DNA from 3 places in the Nocardioides piscis genome. Region 1 is predicted to be linked to each of the others. Evidence: riboswitches for the same ligand, from Rfam matches in the RefSeq annotation. Region 1 holds a riboswitch; each other region holds the start of a gene.

Region 1 (5,751 bases):
CATCCATTGCTCAGAACCTCCATCTGCCCGCATGCAGCGGGCCATGGAGGTCTCCCCCACCGCGCGGACACGATGTGCCCAGGTCCACGCGGTCGGCGCACCGGGCCGGGCAGGGCCGACCGGAGTGACGATGACGCCGTGAGTGGGGTACTCCCCTCGTGCGAGACATCATTCACGAATCACGCTTCGTATGTCAAGCCGGCGGGTCAGCCCAGCCAGGTGATCGACCCGTCCACGCGCGCCACGGCCCCGTTGGCGACCTCGACCCAGGGCGCCTCGTGCGGAGCCACACCCATGAGGTGGGAGACCGCGGACCGGATCGCGTCGCCGTGCGAGACCAGCACCGTCACGCTGTCGTGGTCCTCGGCCACCTCGCCCAGCACGGCGGCAAGCCGGTCGTGGACGTCCATCATCGACTCCCCACCGGCCACCGGGAGGGTCGGATCGGCCCAGTCGTGCGCCTCCGCGGCCGCCCAGGTCTCGTCATACCCCCGTCCCTCGAGCCGGCCGAGGTGCTGCTCACGCAGGCGCGGGTCGAGCGCCAGGGCCACCCCGAGGACGTCGCCCACGACCTCGGCGGTCTCGACCGCGCGCACCAGGTCGCTCGTGACGAGCCGGGTGACCGGTCGGCAGGCCAGGTCGTCGCTGATCAGCGATGCGGCGCGGCTTGCCTGCTCACGGCCCAACATCGTGAGCCTCGGGTGGGAGGTCTGTCCCTGGGTCAAGCGCCGGACGTTCCACTCCGACTGGCCATGACGGACGAGGTAGACCAGATGAGTCACGGCCGGGAGTCTGCCGCACGTGTCAGTAGTCTCGGCGGGTGCCCGAGCCCACCACCCGTGCCCTGCCTGCCGCCGGCACGCACGGGGGTGACGGGCCGGCAGTGGCCCGGGCGCTGGGGCTCGACCCGAGCGACCTGCTGGACCTCTCGCAGAACCTCAATCCCTTCGCCGCCGACGTCTCAGCGCTGGTGACCCGCCACCTGAACACGCTCGGCCACTACCCCGACGACGGGCCGGCGACCAGGCTCCTGGCCCAGGCGCTGGACGTTGACCCGACGCGGCTGCTGCTGACCAACGGTGGCAGCGAGGCGATCGCTCTCCTCATCGCCGAGTACGGCGGGCAGGTGCTCGGTGAGCCGGAGTTCGCCCTGCACCCGCGCAGTAACCACGGGCCCGTGTGGCGCAGCAACCCGCACAGCCCGACCGGCAGGCTGGCAGGCGCCGAGGAGCACGCCGACATCTGGGACGAGGCGTTCCATGCGCTGGCCACCGGCCGTTGGACTGCGGGGCGTGCGGGCCTGGTCGTCGGTTCTCTGACCAAGACCTTCGCCTGTCCGGGACTGCGACTCGGCTATGTGCTCGTCGAGGACCCGGTCGACCTGGTCCGGGTGCGTCGCCACCAGCCGCACTGGTCGACCAGCGCCCTCTCTCTGGCGGTGCTGCCGGACCTGCTCGGGTCTGCAGACCTGCCCAGCTGGTCGGCGCAGATCAGCGACGCACGCGACGACCTGGTGGCGCTGCTGCGTGGCTATGACCTCGAGGTGACCCACGGCGCAGCACCCTGGGTGCTGGTCGACCGGCCGGCGCTTCGCGAGGCCCTGGCACCGCACGGAGCCCTGGTCCGCGACTGCACGAGCTTCGGCATGCCGGGTGTCGCGCGCATCGCCGTACCACATCCGGAACAGCTGGGCAGACTCGATCGTGCCCTCGCGCTCGCCCTGGACCCCCCGGCGACCTGAGTCCTCGTTGGGTGTAACTTTCGCGGCGTCTTGAAGACGAAGTCCGGTGAGAGTCCGGCACTGTCCCGCAACGGTCAAGCCACCAGAACCTGGTGGACAAGTCCGGTCGACCTTCACGACGTGAACCGCATCGCCCTCGAGGACAGGGGTGGGTTCGTCCGGCAATGACGTCGTGCGATCGCTTCCTCCTCGATCAACCAGGAGGAACGTTGAACCACATCCGACCCGTGCCCGCCGCCTTGTTCTTGGCCGCCTCGCTCGCCCTCACCGGCTGCAGCCAAGCCAGCTCGTCCGAGGCCTCCAGTGCGTCCGAGGACGCCACGACTTCTGCCTCGGCCGCCGACTTCCCGGTGACGATCGACGCCGCCAACGGCGAGGTCACGCTCGACTCGCGGCCCGAGCGCATCGTCTCCCTCTCCCCCTCGGCCACCGAGATCCTCTTCGCCATCGGCGCTGGGGACCAGGTGATCGCCGCAGACGAATACTCGACCTATCCGGCGGAGGCACCGACCACCGACCTGTCGGCGTACGACCCGAACGTCGAGGCCATCGCCGGCTACGAGCCCGACCTCGTCGTGATCGCCAACGACACCAACGGCATCGTCGGCGCGCTGGCCAAGCTCGACATCCCGACCATCGTCAACGAGGCTCCGGCCACCGTCGAGGACGGCTATGACGGGGTGGCGGCCCTCGGTATGGCCACCGGTCACGTCGACGAGACCGCGGAGGTCGTGGCCGACATGCGGGCCGAGGTCGACGAGGGGCTGGCAGCCGCTCCCCAGGACCGCTTGCGGATCTATCACGAGCTCGACGAGAAGCTCTATGCCGCCAGCTCGCACAGCTTCATCGGATCGGTGTACGACTCGCTCGGTGCGACCAACGTCGCCGACGCGGCCGACAAGCAGAAGAGCGGTTATCCGCAGCTGACCGAGGAGGCGGTGATCGCCGCCGATCCCGAGCTGATCGTGATCACCGACCAGGTCAGCTACACCGCCGACGACGTGGCGAACCGGCCCGGATGGGAGAACGTCAGCGCCGTCAGGAACGGCAACATCGTCACCGTCGACGCCGACATCTCCTCACGCTGGGGGCCGAGGCTGCCGCAGCTGATCGAGTCGATCGCCGACGCCATGGCCTCGGTCAAGACGCCAGTCGGCTGAGCACATGCTGACCGACACCACTTCGGCACCGGCACAGTCACCGGCGCTCGAGACGCCCGGCACGGTCGTCCGTGCGGCCGATCGTGCCTATCGGTTGTCCCTGCCTGCCCTGATGGTCGCGCTGGCCGTGCTCGCAGTTGCGGGCCTGGTCAGCGCGACCCGGGGCGCCGCCGGGCTGCCGGTGGCCGGAGTGGTGTCGGCGCTGCTCGACGCGTTGCCCGGGGTCGCGGTCGACTCAGGGCTGACCACCTCCCAGGAGGCGATCCTGTGGTCCATCCGGCTGCCGCGGATGGTGCTGAGCATGCTCGTCGGGGCGGCGCTCGGGATGGCCGGAGCCGCCTACCAGGGGGTCTTCCGCAACCCGCTCGCCGACCCCTACCTGCTCGGGGTCTCGGCGGGGGCCGGACTCGGCGCCGTGCTCGCGCTCGGCTTCGAACTGGACCTGAGCTTCGGGCCCTTCAGCGCAGTCCCTGCAGCAGCGTTCGCCGGCGCACTGCTCGCAGTCAGCGGGTCAGCCCTGATCGCTCGCGGCTCGTTCGCCTCGACCGCGACCCTGCTTCTCTCCGGCGTGGCGATGGCGGCGCTCTTCTCCGCAGCCCAGACCTATGCGTTGCAGCAGCTCGACGAGACAAGGGCGCGAGAGGCACTGAGCTGGCTCTTCGGGCAGCTCACCACCCACGGCTGGGACCAGGTGTTGCTGCTGCTCCCCTATGTCGTCCTCTCCGGCGTGGTGCTGCTCGGCTGCGCCCGACACCTCGACGTGTTGCGCCTGGGGGACGACGAGGCCATGGCGCTCGGACTCAAGCCGGCACGAGTGCGGCTGGTCGTGATCGTCGCGGCCACCCTGATGACGGCTGCGGCGGTGTCGGTCAGCGGCCTGATCGCGTTCGTCGGGCTGGTGGTGCCGCACGTGGTGCGGATGCTCACCAGTCACAGCTATCGGGTGATCCTGCCGCTCTCGGGGCTGCTCGGGGGTGCCTTCCTGGCCGGCGTCGACGTCGGCGCACGCACGCTGGTCGCACCGGCTGAGCTCCCGGTGGGCGTGATCACGGCGTTCGTGGGAGCTCCCTTCTTCGCGTTCGTGCTCTGGCGCCGGGGTGGACCCAGATGAGGCTCCGCGCCGCCGGACTGCGGGTCCGCCTTCGCCGCACGGAGGTGCTGCACGGCATCGACCTCGAGCTGGACGCCGGGGAGTGGCTCGGCGTGATCGGGCCCAACGGCGCCGGCAAGTCGACCCTGCTCAAGGCGCTCGCCGGCGTCCTGCGCCACACCGGCACCCTCGAGATCGGGGCCGGCCCGCGCGCCACTCAGATCGCGCTGATGCCGCAGGCGCCGTTGCTGCCCGACGGCATGTCGGTCGTGGAATACGTCCTGCTCGGCCGCACGGTCCACCTGGGCTGGCTGCGCGGCGAGACCCGCCGAGACCGCCGGATCGCAGCGGACGTGATCGGCAGGTTGGGTCTCGACGAGTTCGCCGACCGTCCCGTCACGTCCCTCTCGGGTGGCGAGGCCCAACGGGCGGTCGTGGCACGAGCCCTCGCCCAGCAGACCCGGGTCCTGCTGCTCGACGAACCGACCAGCGCCCTCGACCTCGGCCACCAGGCCGAGGTGCTGAGCCTGGTCGACGAGCTGCGACGACAAGACGGCATCAGCGTGATCGCCGCGATGCACGACCTCGGCTCCGCCGCGCGCCACGCCGACCGCCTCCAGCTGCTCGCAGCCGGGTCGACCGAGGCGGTCGGTGCCCCCAGCCAGGTGTTGGACCCCGCCGTGCTGTCGCGCGTCTATCGCACCCCGCTCGACGTGCACCGACTCGACGACGAGCTCGTCGTCCTCCCCCACCGCTCGACCACCACCGGAAGGAACACCCCATGACAGACCACGCAGAGCCGCGCACGAAGCGCCCCTACGACAAGCGCGAGCTGCACTCGGCGCCGTCGCTGGTGCTGGTCAACACCGGCCACGGCAAGGGCAAGTCGACGGCAGCCTTCGGCACCGTGCTGCGGTCGGTGGCGCGGGAGTGGCCGACCGCCGTGGTGCAGTTCATCAAGAGCGGCAGCTGGCACACCGGCGAGGAGAAGATCAGCCGTCAGATCGGGGTCGACTGGTTCACCGCCGGCGACGGCTTCAGCTGGGACTCCACCGACCTCGACGAGAGCCGGGCCAAGGCAGTGGCGGCCTGGGCGTTCGCCAAGGACCTCATCAACGCAGGCGAGCACCGGATGATCCTGCTCGACGAGGTCAGCTATCCGATGAACTGGGGTTGGATCGACGCCGACGACGTCGCCGCGACCCTGCGGGAGCGACCGACCGACACCAGCGTCTTCCTCACCGGACGTGAGATGCCGCAGCCGGTCATCGACGTCGCGGACACCGTCACGGAGATGGTGAAGGTCAAGCACGCCTTCGAACAAGGCATCCGGGCACGCAAGGGGATCGACTATTGAGCGGCGCCCTGCTGGTCTGCGGTGCCACCAGCGGTGCCGGCAAGTCCACCGTCACCTCCGCGCTGTGCCGGACCTGGTCAGACGCCGGGCGTGACGTCGCGCCGTTCAAGGCCCAGAACATGTCCAACCACGCCGCGGTCACGGCCGACGGTGGCGAGATCGGACGCGCCCAGGCGATGCAGGCGGTGGCGGCACGGGTGGCCCCGGACCGACGGATGAACCCGATCCTGCTCAAGCCGTCGGCCGAGCGGACCAGCCACCTCGTCGTGCTCGGTGACGAGCTCTCGCTCACGGACGCCGCCGGCTACGGCGAGGTCTCGCGTGGTCTGCGGGACGTGGTCCTCGACGCATTCACCTCGCTGCGCGCGGAGCACGACTGGGTGGTCGCGGAAGGTGCTGGTGG
Region 2 (5,751 bases), 710 kb from region 1:
CGATCAGCACGAGCAGCAGCGGGTTGGTGGTGAGGGTGGCCGCGGTGGCGAGCCCGACGGCCCAGACCCACCACGCGACCGGGTGGAGGTCGCGGGCCAGCCGTGGAGTCATCGGCCGTGCGTACGGCGCCGCGCCGCCCATGCCATCGCGGCGATCGCGACCAGGAGCAGGACGAGGACGCCCAACGTCACCCAGGTCGGAGCCCTGCCTGAGGCTGCCACTGGTTCGGCCGCGCCGGCACCCTGAGCACGGGGGGCCGCCTCGGTCGATGCGGTGGAGCTCGGGGCGCCGCCCCGGGGCGAGGCGTCGGAGGTCCTCGCCGGGGGTGGCTTCGGCTTACCGCTCACGCGCGGGCGTGGTGCCGACGTCGCGACTCCGGACGCACCGTCGCGCGCCGACGGACTCGCAGCCGATGGGCTCGGCGTCGCCGAGGGCACGTCCGATGCCGTGACTGCCGGCGCCGGGCGGGTGGCCGTGGCTGTGGGTCTGGTCGTGGGGCTTCGGGTCGGCTTCGGGGCCGTGGTGCTCGGTGACGAAGTGGGGCTCGCATGCGCCGGGGCCGCGGTCGCCGGCACGCGCCGGGCGCTCCCCTGCTGCCAGGCCAGGGCGACGGCGCCGCCCTCAGGCACCCGGAGGCCGGTCGCGCCGATGGAGGCGTAGGACCAGGCACCGTTCTTCCCATCGCTCCACCACAGGGCCCAGTAGGCGTCGGCGGGCGGGGTGTTGACGCAGGGCTCGCTCGCGGGGGCTCCGTCAACCCGGCACACGAAGCCGGGCTGGCGTTGCACGTAGTCGAGCACGACCCCGACGTCGGCGAACCGGTCGGACGCCGTCTGCCCCGAACCCGCGTCGCACGCCGAGGTGAGCGCACCCCCCAGCGCACCGGGGTCGACGACCACGGTGACGCCGGTGCTCGAGCCGCAGGCGGCCGCGGCGGCCGGCTCCGCAACCGGACCGAGCGCGCACGTCGCCGCGGCCACCGAGGCGGCCGCGGCGACGAGACGCACGAGAGGTGCTCTCCTCACGGGTGGGATCTCAGTTGCTGACCGCGATGCGGGCCTTGGCCGACCCTGCGGCTGTCTTGACCTTCACCACGCGCACCTTGTTGCCGGTGGGCATCGTGAGCTTACGCGTGACCGGCTTGGTGGAGGCCTTGCCGACGATCCGCTTCGCGTCGCCCTTGACGGAGACGCAGGCGCGCTCGCCGGGATCGAGGCCCCAGACCTTGACGCGGACCTTGTCGCCGGCCTCGGCGGACGACCGCTTCAGGGTGACGCTGAGCTCATCGGTGGAAGCAGACGCCCACTGCAGGACGGCCATTCCCTGGGCGGTGGCACGACGCCACTGTGCCCGCACGTCGCCGGCCGAGATCCCGGAGTTTCGGGCAGCCTTGACGGCCTTCGCGTCATAGGCGATAGCGCCAATGTCCTTGGTCAGCGCGCTGCGGCAGCGGCTCCTGTCGACGGGCTGCTGCTTGCGGACCCAGGTCGCGGCCCTGGCGGCGGCGTCCTTGTCCTTGACCAGGCCCAGGGCCCAGCCGGACAGTCCGGTGCTGTTGGAGTTGCCGGCGAAGGAGCCGTTCTTCTTCTGCTGGCTCGCGAGCCACGCGGTCGCCTTGTCGAGGGCAGGCTTCACGGCCGGTCCCTTGGCGTCACCCTCGAGCAGGTTGACGACCGCGAGCGCGGTGGCATCGATGCTCGGCTCGGAGCCGGGCTGGCCCTCCGCGCAGCCCTGCGCGCCCGAGGTCTTGTCCTTGGTGAAGCCCTCACGGAAGAAGCCCGACGTGCACTGCTGGGCGAGGAGGAAGCCGAGCGCGTCAGCGGCGCGCTGCGACTTGGCCTCGGTGAGCGCACGGACGGCGAACGACTGGCCGAGGGTGTTGGCGTAGTCGCCGTACGACGACTTGTCCTCGATACGTCCGACGATCGGGGAGGTCGAGCTGACGCGCTCCTCCAGCCGGGTCACGAGGTTGACGCCGCCGTAGGAGGTCGGGTTGGCCCCGGTCACGCGGGCGAACGTCGCGGCCTTGGCCACCGCGCCGGCGTAGGTGCTGCCCTTGTCGCCGAAGGCGTCGCCGGAGATGTAGTCGTTGACCACGGACTGGAACGCAGCGTTGATCGTCGCCACTGCGCCCTTCTCACCGGCCTGGTCGAGCGCGAAGCCGGAGTCGAGGGTCAGGCCGAAGTCGGTGTAGCCGCCGGCGTCCATGAGACCGTCGATTAGCTCGTCCTCGAGCCACGAGCCGGCAACGGTGATGGCTGTGTCGTCGGTCTTGGCGGGCGTGGTCGGCTCGGCCGCGGCCGGCTGAGCGAGCGTGGCGAGGGCCAGGGCAGCGGTGGCCGCCAGGCCGGCACCCCGGCGCCAGGTGTGGGGGCGCATTGCGTGAGTCATGCTGTCCTTCCCGCTGTCGAGCGGGAGGCGCCGGGCGGCGACACCCGCTGTTTTCCTCGCAGCGTGGTTGTCAGTGCCTGCACGGGCGGTCCGGCTCGCGCCCCGACTAGGTCGGGACGCCTACGGTTGCGGGTCAGCGCCGGAATTGGACCGGCTTCCCCGTGGCAGGCAGATGTTGGTTTCCGTGGGCACACTAACAGCGCCGCTCTCCACCATGCTCTTTCAGGACAGCTTCTCCAGGATCAGCTCGCGCACCCGCCCGGCATCGGCCTGGCCGCGCATCTGCTTCATCACTGCTCCGATGAGCGCCCCGGCGGCTGCGACCTTGCCGTCGCGGATCTTGTCGGCCACGTCAGGGTTGGCCGCGATCGCGGCGTCCACGGCCTCGCTCAGCGCGCCCTCGTCGGAGACGATGGCCAAGCCGCGCTGGGCCACGATCTCCGCAGGAGTGCCCTCGCCGGCATACAACCCCTCGAAGACCTGCCGGGCGAGCTTGTCGTTGAGCGAACCGCTGTCGATCAGGGCTTGTACGGCGACGACGTCGGCCGGCGTCACACCGAGCTCGGCGATGTCGGTGTCGGTGTCGTTGGCTCGTCGGGCGAGCTCGGAGAGCCACCACTTGCGGGCCGCCTGCGGGGACGCCCCTGCCTCGATCGTCTGCTCGACCAGCCCGAACGCGCCGGCACCGATCGTGTCGCGCATCTCCAGGTCGGAGAAGCCCCACTCGGCCTGGAGCCGCGAGCGCTTCTCGGTCGGGTTCTCCGGCAGGGTGCCTCGGAGCTCCTCGACCCACTCACGGCTCGGTGCGACGGGCACGAGGTCGGGCTCTGGGAAGTAGCGGTAGTCGTCGGCGTCGGACTTCACGCGACCACTGGTGGTGACGCCGGTGTCCTCGTGCCAGTGCCGCGTCTCCTGGAGGATCGAGCCGCCGGCGTCGAGGATCGCGGCGTGCCGCTGCATCTCGTAGCGCACCGCGCGCTCGACCGAGCGCAGTGAGTTGACGTTCTTGGTCTCGGTCCGGGTCCCGAGGCCCCCGCTGCCGGCCGGGGCGAGGGACAGGTTGACGTCGGCGCGGATCGAGCCCTGGTCCATCCGGGCGTCGGAGACACCCAGCGCCACGATCAGCTCACGCAGCTGGGCGACGTAGGCCTTGGCCACGGCGGGCGCGTTGGCGCGCGTGCCCATGATCGGGCGGGTGACGATCTCGATCAGGGGGATGCCTGCGCGGTTGTAGTCGACGAGCGAGTAGTCGGCGCCGTGGATGCGTCCGGTGGAGCCACCGACGTGCAGGGACTTGCCGGTGTCCTCCTCCATGTGGGCGCGCTCGATCTCGACCCTGACGACCTCGATGCCGCCGTCCTCGGTCGGCACGTTGACGTCCATCCAGCCGTCGAAGGCGATCGGCTCGTCGTACTGCGACGTCTGGAAGTTCTTCGGCATGTCCGGATAGAAGTAGTTCTTGCGGGCGAATCGGCACCACTCGGCGATCTCGCAGTTGAGGGCGAGACCGATCCGCATCGCCGACTCGACAGCGACGCGGTTGACGACCGGCATCGCGCCGGGCAGCCCCAGGCAGGTCGGGCAGACCTGGGTGTTGGGCTCGGCGCCGAACTCGGTCGGGCAGCCGCAGAACATCTTGGAGTTGGTGTTGAGCTCGACGTGGACCTCGAGGCCCATCGCCGGGTCGAACTTCTCCAGCGACTCCTCGAACGACAGGAGGGTGTCGGTGCTGGCGGTCATCGAGGGGCTCCTTCGAGGGCGGGGGCCTGGTCGAGCAGCGGCGCGCCCCACTGCTGAGCGAGCAGGGCCTCGAGGGCCGCGCCGACGCGATAGAGGCGCTCGTCCTCGAGCGCGGGGGCCAGGATCTGGAAGCCGGCCGGCAGGCCGTCCTCGTCGGCCAGGCCGCTCGGCACCGAGATGCCGGGCACGCCCGCGAGGTTGGCGGGGATCGTGGCCAGGTCGTTGAGATACATCGCGATCGGGTCGTCGAGCTTCTCCCCCAGCTTGAAAGCCGTCGTAGGAGCGGTCGGCGAGACGAGCACGTCGACGGAGGCGAAGGCCGCCTCGAAGTCGCGGCTGATCAGCGTCCGCACCTTCTGCGCCTGGCCGTAGTAGGCGTCGTAGTAGCCGCTGGACAGGGCATAGGTGCCCAGGATGATCCGGCGCTTGACCTCGTCGCCGAAGCCCGCGTCGCGGGTGGCACGCATGACGTCCTCGGCACTCGGGTCACCGTCGGGCACGACCCGCAGGCCATAACGCATGGCGTCGAACTTCGCGAGGTTGGAGGACGCCTCGGCGGGCAGGATCAGGTAGTAGGCCGCGAGCGCGTGCACGAAGCTGGGGCAGGAGACCTCCACGACCTCGGCGCCGGCCTTCACCAGAAGGTCGACCGACTCGGTGAACCGCGCCATCACGCCCGGCTGCCAACCATCGCCGGCGAGCTCGGTGATCACGCCGATCTTCACGCCGGTCATGTCGCCGGCGGCACCGGAGCGGGCGGCGTCGGTGAACGACGGCCACTCCTGGTCGATGCTCGTGGAGTCCTTGGGGTCGTGCCCGCCGATGATGTCGTGCAGCAGGGCGGAGTCGAGGACCGTCCGGGTGACCGGACCGGCCTGGTCGAGACTGTTGGCGAGGGCCACGAGGCCGTAGCGGGAGATGCCGCCGTACGTCGGCTTGACCCCGACCGTGCCGGTGACCGCTCCCGGCTGACGGATCGAGCCGCCGGTGTCGGTGCCGATCGCCAGTGGCGCCTCGAACGCGGCCACGGCCGCGGCCGAGCCACCGCCGGAGCCGCCGGGGATCCGATCGAGGTCCCACGGGTTGTGGGTGGGGCCGTAGGCCGAGTGCTCGGTCGAGGAGCCCATCGCGAACTCGTCCATGTTGGTCTTGCCCAGGATCGGCAGGCCGGCCGCCTTGAGCTTCGAGACCACGGTCGAGTCGTATGGCGGCAGCCACCCCTCGAGGATCTTCGAGCCGCACGTCGTGGGCAGCCCCTCGGTGGTGAGCACGTCCTTGACCGCGATCGGGACGCCGTCGAGCGGGCTCAGGGTCTCACCGGCGGCGCGGCGCTCGTCGGAGGCAGCCGCCTGGGCGAGCGCGCCCTCCCGGTCCACGTGCAGGAAGGCGTGGACGGCGCCGTCGACGGCGTCGATCCGCGCCAGGTGGAGCTCGGTGAGCTCGACACTGGTCACGCTGCCGTCGGCCAGCGCCTGCGCCAGCTCGGCGGCGGTGCTGCGGGTCCAGTCGGTCGGGGCGCTCACTGCTCGTCCCCCAGGATCCGCGGGACGGAGAAGCGCTGCTGGTCGACCGCCGGGGCACCGGCCAGCGCCTGCTCGGCGGTCAGGCCGGGCGTCACG
Region 3 (5,751 bases), 910 kb from region 1:
TCTCCTGCCAGCCCTCGACCGCCGCCGTTTGGTGGTCCTCGGCGTCGCCCTGCTTGCGGGTCCACGACCAGCCCGACCCCATCTTGTGCCACTCGACCGGACCACCCTCGCCGGTCTCCTCGTGAAGCCGGCCGAGCCGCTCGAGCACGGTCTGCTCGCCGATGCGCCACTTGGCGGACTTGACGAACTGGAAGACCCCGATCCGCCAGCCCTGGTTCCAGCCGCGAAGCCCGACCCCGAAAGCCGCGGTCGACTTCCCCTTGCCGTCGCCGGTGTGCACCATCACCAGCGGGCGGTTGCGGCGCTGACGGGTGGTGAGCCCGTCGTCGGGGATGACGGTCGGCTGACCCTGGGGCATCAGGCCACCCCCTGCCCGAAGAGGTTGAGCGCGGTGTGGCTGCGGACGGCGCCGGTCAGTGCCTCGGCGCTCACCTCGGCGACCGGCAGGTGCTCAGCGCTGAGCACCTCGGCGAGCCGCACAGCGAGCCCGAGCCGCAGCGGGCCGACCTCGGAGTCGATGACGACAGTGGTGATGCGCAGGCCAGCAACGTGCTCTGCGGCGCGCATCGAGCGGGCGACCGCATCGGCGCCGTCGGTGGCCCGACCGTCAGTGACCACGACCAGGAGCGGTCGCAGCCGTGGATCGCGCAGTCGCTCCCGGTGCAGCACCTTCACCGCCTCGAGGAGACCCGCCGCCAATGGTGTCCGGCCTCCGGCCGGCAGCTCTTCGAGCCGCGCCGCGGCGATCTCGACCGAGTGCGTGGGCGGCAGGACGAGCTCGGCGTCCTGCCCGCGGAAGGTGATCAGTCCGACCTTGTCGCGCCGGCGATAGGCGTCCATCAGCAGCGAGAGGACGGCGGTCTTGACCTGGGTCATCCGGCGACGCGCAGCCATCGACCCTGAGGCGTCCACGCAGAAGAGCACGAGGTTGGCCTCGCGTCCCTCCCGCACGGCGACCCGCAGGTCCTCCGCCCGCACGTCGACGCGACCGCTGGTCCGCCCCCGCGCCGGCTGCTGGCCGGCGGCCGCGAGCAGCGTCTCGACGAGGTGTAGTGAGCCGCTGTCGCCGCGGGTCGCACCGACGCGTCGACCCGTGCGTGCCAGCGCCCGGCTGCGCCGGCCGGCAGCCCCCTCCCCCAGCCCCTGGACGGTGAGCAACCTGGGGCGGTAGGCCGCTGCGGCGCCCACCACCGAGCCGGGACCCTGCTCGGGTGCGGGGGCCGGAGCAGGGCCCGGCCGCGGCAGCTCGGCGTCGGGGTCATCGGGGTCGCGCGACGGGTCGGACTCGCCCACAGGCGAGTCCGACCCGTCATCGGCGTCATCGGGCAGGCCACCCTCGGCTCCATCGTCGGTAGCCGGAGGCCGGGTCGGCTCGTCCGGTGCCCGCCCCTCGGGCGGTTCGGGCGGCAGCTCGTCGTCGCCGAGCACCTGGTCGAGCAGATCCTCGTCGAGTCCGGGGGCGTCGAACGGGTTGCGGCGCCGGCGGTGCGGAAGCGACAGGAGCGCGGCGCGACGGATGTCCTTGCGCGTCACCTCGTCGCGGCCGGCCCACGCGGCGTGCGCGACCGCGGTCCGGGCGGTGACGACGTCCGCGCGCAGACCGTCGACCTCGAAGGCCGCGCAGACCTCGGCGATCTTGAGCAGCGCGACATCGGTCAGCCGCACCTTGACGGCGCGCTCGCGCGCCGACTCGATGCGCTCGGTCAGCGACCGGTCGAGGTCGCGGTAGCGTTCGGTGAAGGCGGCCGGGTCGCCGTCGTAGGCCATCCGGCGGCGTACGACCTCAGCGCGCAGCGAGGGCTCGCGCGGCGCCGCCACCTCGACCGTCAGGCCGAACCGGTCGAGCAGCTGGGGGCGGAGCTCCCCCTCCTCGGGGTTCATGGTGCCGATGAGGACGAAGCGGGCGGCGTGCTCCACCGAGACCCCGTCGCGCTCGACGGTCACCTGGCCCATCGCCGCCGCGTCGAGCAGCAGGTCGACGAGGTGGTCGTGGAGCAGGTTGACCTCGTCGACGTACAAAATCCCGCGGTGCGCGCGAGCGAGCAGTCCGGGCTCGTACTCCACCTTGCCATGGGAGAGTGCTCGCTCCAGGTGCAGCGAGCCGAGCACGCGGTCCTCGGTGGCGCCCACCGGCAGCTCCACCAGCCGGACCGCTCGGGTGTGCACCTCCGCGTCGCCGGCGAACGGACCGTCGGGCGAGGTGGCCGCCGGGTCGTCGGGGTCGATTGAGAACCGGTCGGCGGCATAGACCTCGACCGGCGGGAGCACCGCGGCCAGAGCGCGCACGGTGGTCGACTTGGCCGTTCCCTTCTCGCCGCGCACCAGGACACCACCGATCTCGGGGGTGATCGTGGTGAGGACGAGAGCGAGGCCCATGTCGTCGAGGGCGTCGGCCTCGCAACCGAGGACGGCAGAAAATGGGTAGTGCTGTGGCATGTGAGGCTCCCGCTCGCTTCGCCATCGATCCTGTGCAATCGACATGGTCTGACGCGAGGCCGGTCTTCGGACTTGTCGGGTCCCAACTCGTTCAAGGGCCTGATTTACCGCAGCGGGCCTGTGCCGGTCTCTCACCGGCTTCCCAGATTCTCCCCGCCGACCATGGCTCACCGTTTCCGATGGACAGGCCGTTGGGGCACCTCGTGCCTGCGGTGACGATAGCGTGCTTTCTCGTGCCCGACTCGACTCCCCCACCGACGACGCCAACCGACAAGGTCGTCACGGTCGTCGGGATCGGCGCCGACGGCTGGTCGGGACTCCCCGATCCCCTCCGCGAGACCGTCCTGCAGGCTGCCGTCGTCGTGGGCGGCGAGCGCCACCTGGCATTGCTCCCCGACGTCGCCGGGCAGCGGCGACTGGCGTGGCCGGCCCCTCTGCGCGTGGGCCTGCCCGACTTCGTGGCGGACCTCGGCACATCGCCCGTGGTCGCCCTCGCGTCCGGCGACCCGCTCGTCTCCGGCATCGGCGCGACCCTGATCGAGGTCCTGGGTCGCGACCGCGTCCTCATCCATCCGGCCGTCTCGTCGGTCGCGCTGGCCCGAGCCCGGCTCGGCTGGCCCGCGGAGTCGTGCGCCGTGATCAGCCTCGTCGGTCGAGACATCGCACTGGTGCGCCGCGAGCTGGCGCCGGCACGCCGCGTCCTGGTGCTTTCGTCCGATGAGCACACACCCGCCCGGGTCGCGACCCTGCTGACGGAGGTGGGGTATGGCGGAAGCGTGCTCCACGTCCTGGGTCAACTCGGCGCCCCGGACGAGTCGCACATGAGCGGCACGGCGGCCGGCTGGTCCGCTACGTCACCTCGCCTGCACGTGCTGGCGCTCGAGCTGGCCGGCCCGTCCGTGGCCGGCTGGGCGACCGGCCTGTCCGACGACGCCTTCGAGCACGACGGCCAGCTCACCAAGCGCGACCTGCGGGCCGCCGCCCTGGCGAGGCTCGCACCGGTGCCCGGCGAGCACCTGTGGGACGTCGGCGCCGGCGCCGGCTCGATCGGCATCGAGTGGATGCGCGCCCACCCCACCTGCCGCGCGACCGCCGTCGAAGGCAACGACGAGCGCGCCGCTCGGATCGCCCGAAACGCGGCCCGGCTGGGCGTGCCCGGCCTCGCGGTGGTCACTGGGCGCGCCCCGGCCGCGCTCGACGGGCTCCGCCCGCCCGACGCGATCTTCGTCGGCGGCGGCGCCACGGCACCCGGCGTGCTCGACGCGTGCCTGGCCGCGCTGGCGCCCGGCGGCCGGTTGGTCGTGCACGGTGTCACGATCGAGACCGAGCAGCTGCTGGCACAGGCCTACTGCGAGCACGGCGGCGAGCTGACCCGGATCGCGGTAGAGACCGCGGCGCCGGTCGGCCGGTTCACCGGCTGGGCGCCGGCCCGCACGGTCACCCAGTGGGCCTACACCCGCGGCTGATATCGCTCCTCGTGCAGCACCTCGGCAAGCGGCGACCGGTGCCGCCAGCCGAACCGCTCCAGGTCCGGCACCTCGGGTAGGTGGCCGACCGCCCCGACGCACAACCAGGCCACGGGTCGGACGCGGGCCGGGAAGCCGACCAGCTCGCGCAGGAACTCCTCGCGGTAGAAGCTGACCCACCCGACGCCAAGCCCCTCGGCGGTCGCCGCGAGCCAGAGGTTCTGGATGGCGCAGACGACCGAGTAGAGCCCGGCGTCGGCGATGGCGTGGCGCCCCAGGACGTGGGACCCACCGCGGCTGGGGTCGTAGCCGACGACGACGCCGAGCCCGGACTCGACGATCCCCTCGACCTTGATCCGGGCGAAGGTCTCCGCCCGCTCACCCTCCAGTGACCCGGCGAAGACCTCGCGCTCGCGTGCCACGTGGGCGCGGAAGGCCGCAAGAGTCTGCGGAGACCGGACGAGCACGAAGTCCCACGGCTGGCTCATCCCGACGCTGGGCGCGCAGTGCGCCGCCGCCAGGACCCGCTCCAGCGCGTCCTGGTCCACCGGCTGCCCGGTGAACTCGCTGCGGGTGTCGCGCCGCCGGTTGATCACGTCGTAGAGGTCGTTCACTGCTTGCTGCTCCGCTCGCGCCCTGCGGCGTACAGGAAGGACTCGCCGCCCGGACGCGGATCGAGCGCCCGCCCGACGAGGATTACCGCGGCCATCCTCAATCCTGCCTCCTCGACCAGGTCGGCGATGGTGCCGACGGTCCCGCGCAGCACCTGCTCCCCGGGCTGGCTGGCACGGTGGACAACGGCGACCGGGCAGTCGGCGCCGTACTCGGCCTCGAGCTCGACCATCAGCTCACGTGTCCGGGTGATGGCGAGGTGCAGCACCAGGGTGGCGCCGGTCGCGGCGAACGCCGCCAGCGACTCGCCGACGGGCATAGCGGTGGACCTGGCCTGCGTGCGGGTCAGCACGACCGACTGGGAGATGAGCGGCACCGTCAGCTCCCGGCCGACGAGCGCGGCGGCCGCGGCGTAGGCCGGGACCCCGGGCGTGACGTCCCACGAGACCCCGGCAGCGTCGAGGCGCCGGGTCTGCTCGGCCAGGGCGGAGTAGACCGACAAGTCGCCCGACGCGAGGCGGACGACGTCCCGGCCCTCACGGTGGGCCTCGACGAGCCGCTCGGTGATCTGGTCGAGGTCGAGGTCCTGGGTGTCGACCAGGGCCGCGTCGGGACTGACGTGGCCGAGCACCTCGGGGTCGAGGTAGCTGCCCGGGAACAGGACCACGTCGGCGGTGGCGAGCAGCCGGGTTGCACGAACGGTCAGCAGGTCGGCGGCCCCGGGGCCGGCGCCCACGAAGTGAACGGTCATCAGGCCTCCACAAATCGGGGGGTCCAGACACCCGCGGGACTGACGCGGGTGCTCTCGGCGCCGACGATGAGCAGGCACTTCATGTCGATGCTCTCCGGGTCGAGCTCTGCGAGCGTGGTCACGGTGAGGGACTCCTCGTCCCGGCCGATGTCGCGGCCGACGACCACGACGGTCTCGGGCTTGCGGTGCTCCAGCAGCACGCGCTGCGCGGTCGCGACCTGCTCGGTGCGCGAGCGGGAGGCCGGGTTATAGATCGCGAGCACCAGGTCGGCCTCGGCGATCGCGCGCAGCCGGCGCTCGACCACCGGCCACGGCTTGAGCCGGTCGGAGAGCGAGACCACGGCGAAGTCGCCACCGATCGGGGCACCGGCCCGCGCCGCCACCGCCTGCACGGCGCTGACGCCCGGCAGGACGCGGATCGGAACGTCGGCGTACGCCGGGTCCTCGGCCGCCTCGAAGACGGCCGCGGCCATCCCGAAGACGCCC

Evidence for each region. Region 1 has a riboswitch for cobalamin ahead of G7071_RS14485 (ABC transporter substrate-binding protein). Riboswitches for the same ligand answer to the same signal wherever they lie in the genome.
Region 2: it holds a riboswitch for cobalamin, as region 1 does, so the genes downstream of both, G7071_RS18040 (terpene cyclase/mutase family protein) here and G7071_RS14485 (ABC transporter substrate-binding protein) in region 1, are expected to answer to the same signal.
Region 3: it holds a riboswitch for cobalamin, as region 1 does, so the genes downstream of both, G7071_RS10080 (VWA domain-containing protein) here and G7071_RS14485 (ABC transporter substrate-binding protein) in region 1, are expected to answer to the same signal.

What each region holds. Positions count from the first base shown of each region.
Region 1 is NZ_CP049866.1:2,950,819-2,956,569, reverse strand. Features, by position in the region: gene G7071_RS14500 (TerC family protein) at 1-7, opposite strand, end outside; gene G7071_RS14495 (histidine phosphatase family protein) at 207-782, opposite strand; gene G7071_RS14490 (aminotransferase class I/II-fold pyridoxal phosphate-dependent enzyme) at 821-1,741, shown strand; adenosylcobalamin (AdoCbl) riboswitch at 1,753-1,901, shown strand; gene G7071_RS14485 (ABC transporter substrate-binding protein) at 1,951-2,901, shown strand; gene G7071_RS14480 (FecCD family ABC transporter permease) at 2,906-4,012, shown strand; gene G7071_RS14475 (ABC transporter ATP-binding protein) at 4,009-4,776, shown strand; gene cobO (cob(I)yrinic acid a,c-diamide adenosyltransferase) at 4,773-5,348, shown strand; gene G7071_RS14465 (cobyric acid synthase) at 5,345-5,751, shown strand, end outside.
Region 2 is NZ_CP049866.1:3,664,292-3,670,042, forward strand. Features, by position in the region: gene G7071_RS18030 (energy-coupling factor transporter transmembrane component T) at 1-112, opposite strand, end outside; gene G7071_RS18035 (hypothetical protein) at 109-1,026, opposite strand; gene G7071_RS18040 (terpene cyclase/mutase family protein) at 1,037-2,380, opposite strand; cobalamin riboswitch at 2,459-2,594, opposite strand; gene gatB (Asp-tRNA(Asn)/Glu-tRNA(Gln) amidotransferase subunit GatB) at 2,615-4,132, opposite strand; gene gatA (Asp-tRNA(Asn)/Glu-tRNA(Gln) amidotransferase subunit GatA) at 4,129-5,655, opposite strand; gene gatC (Asp-tRNA(Asn)/Glu-tRNA(Gln) amidotransferase subunit GatC) at 5,652-5,751, opposite strand, start outside.
Region 3 is NZ_CP049866.1:2,044,553-2,050,303, reverse strand. Features, by position in the region: gene cobO (cob(I)yrinic acid a,c-diamide adenosyltransferase) at 1-358, opposite strand, end outside; gene G7071_RS10080 (VWA domain-containing protein) at 358-2,436, opposite strand; cobalamin riboswitch at 2,477-2,616, opposite strand; gene cbiE (precorrin-6y C5,15-methyltransferase (decarboxylating) subunit CbiE) at 2,670-3,902, shown strand; gene bluB (5,6-dimethylbenzimidazole synthase) at 3,887-4,516, opposite strand; gene cobM (precorrin-4 C(11)-methyltransferase) at 4,513-5,265, opposite strand; gene G7071_RS10060 (precorrin-2 C(20)-methyltransferase) at 5,265-5,751, opposite strand, start outside.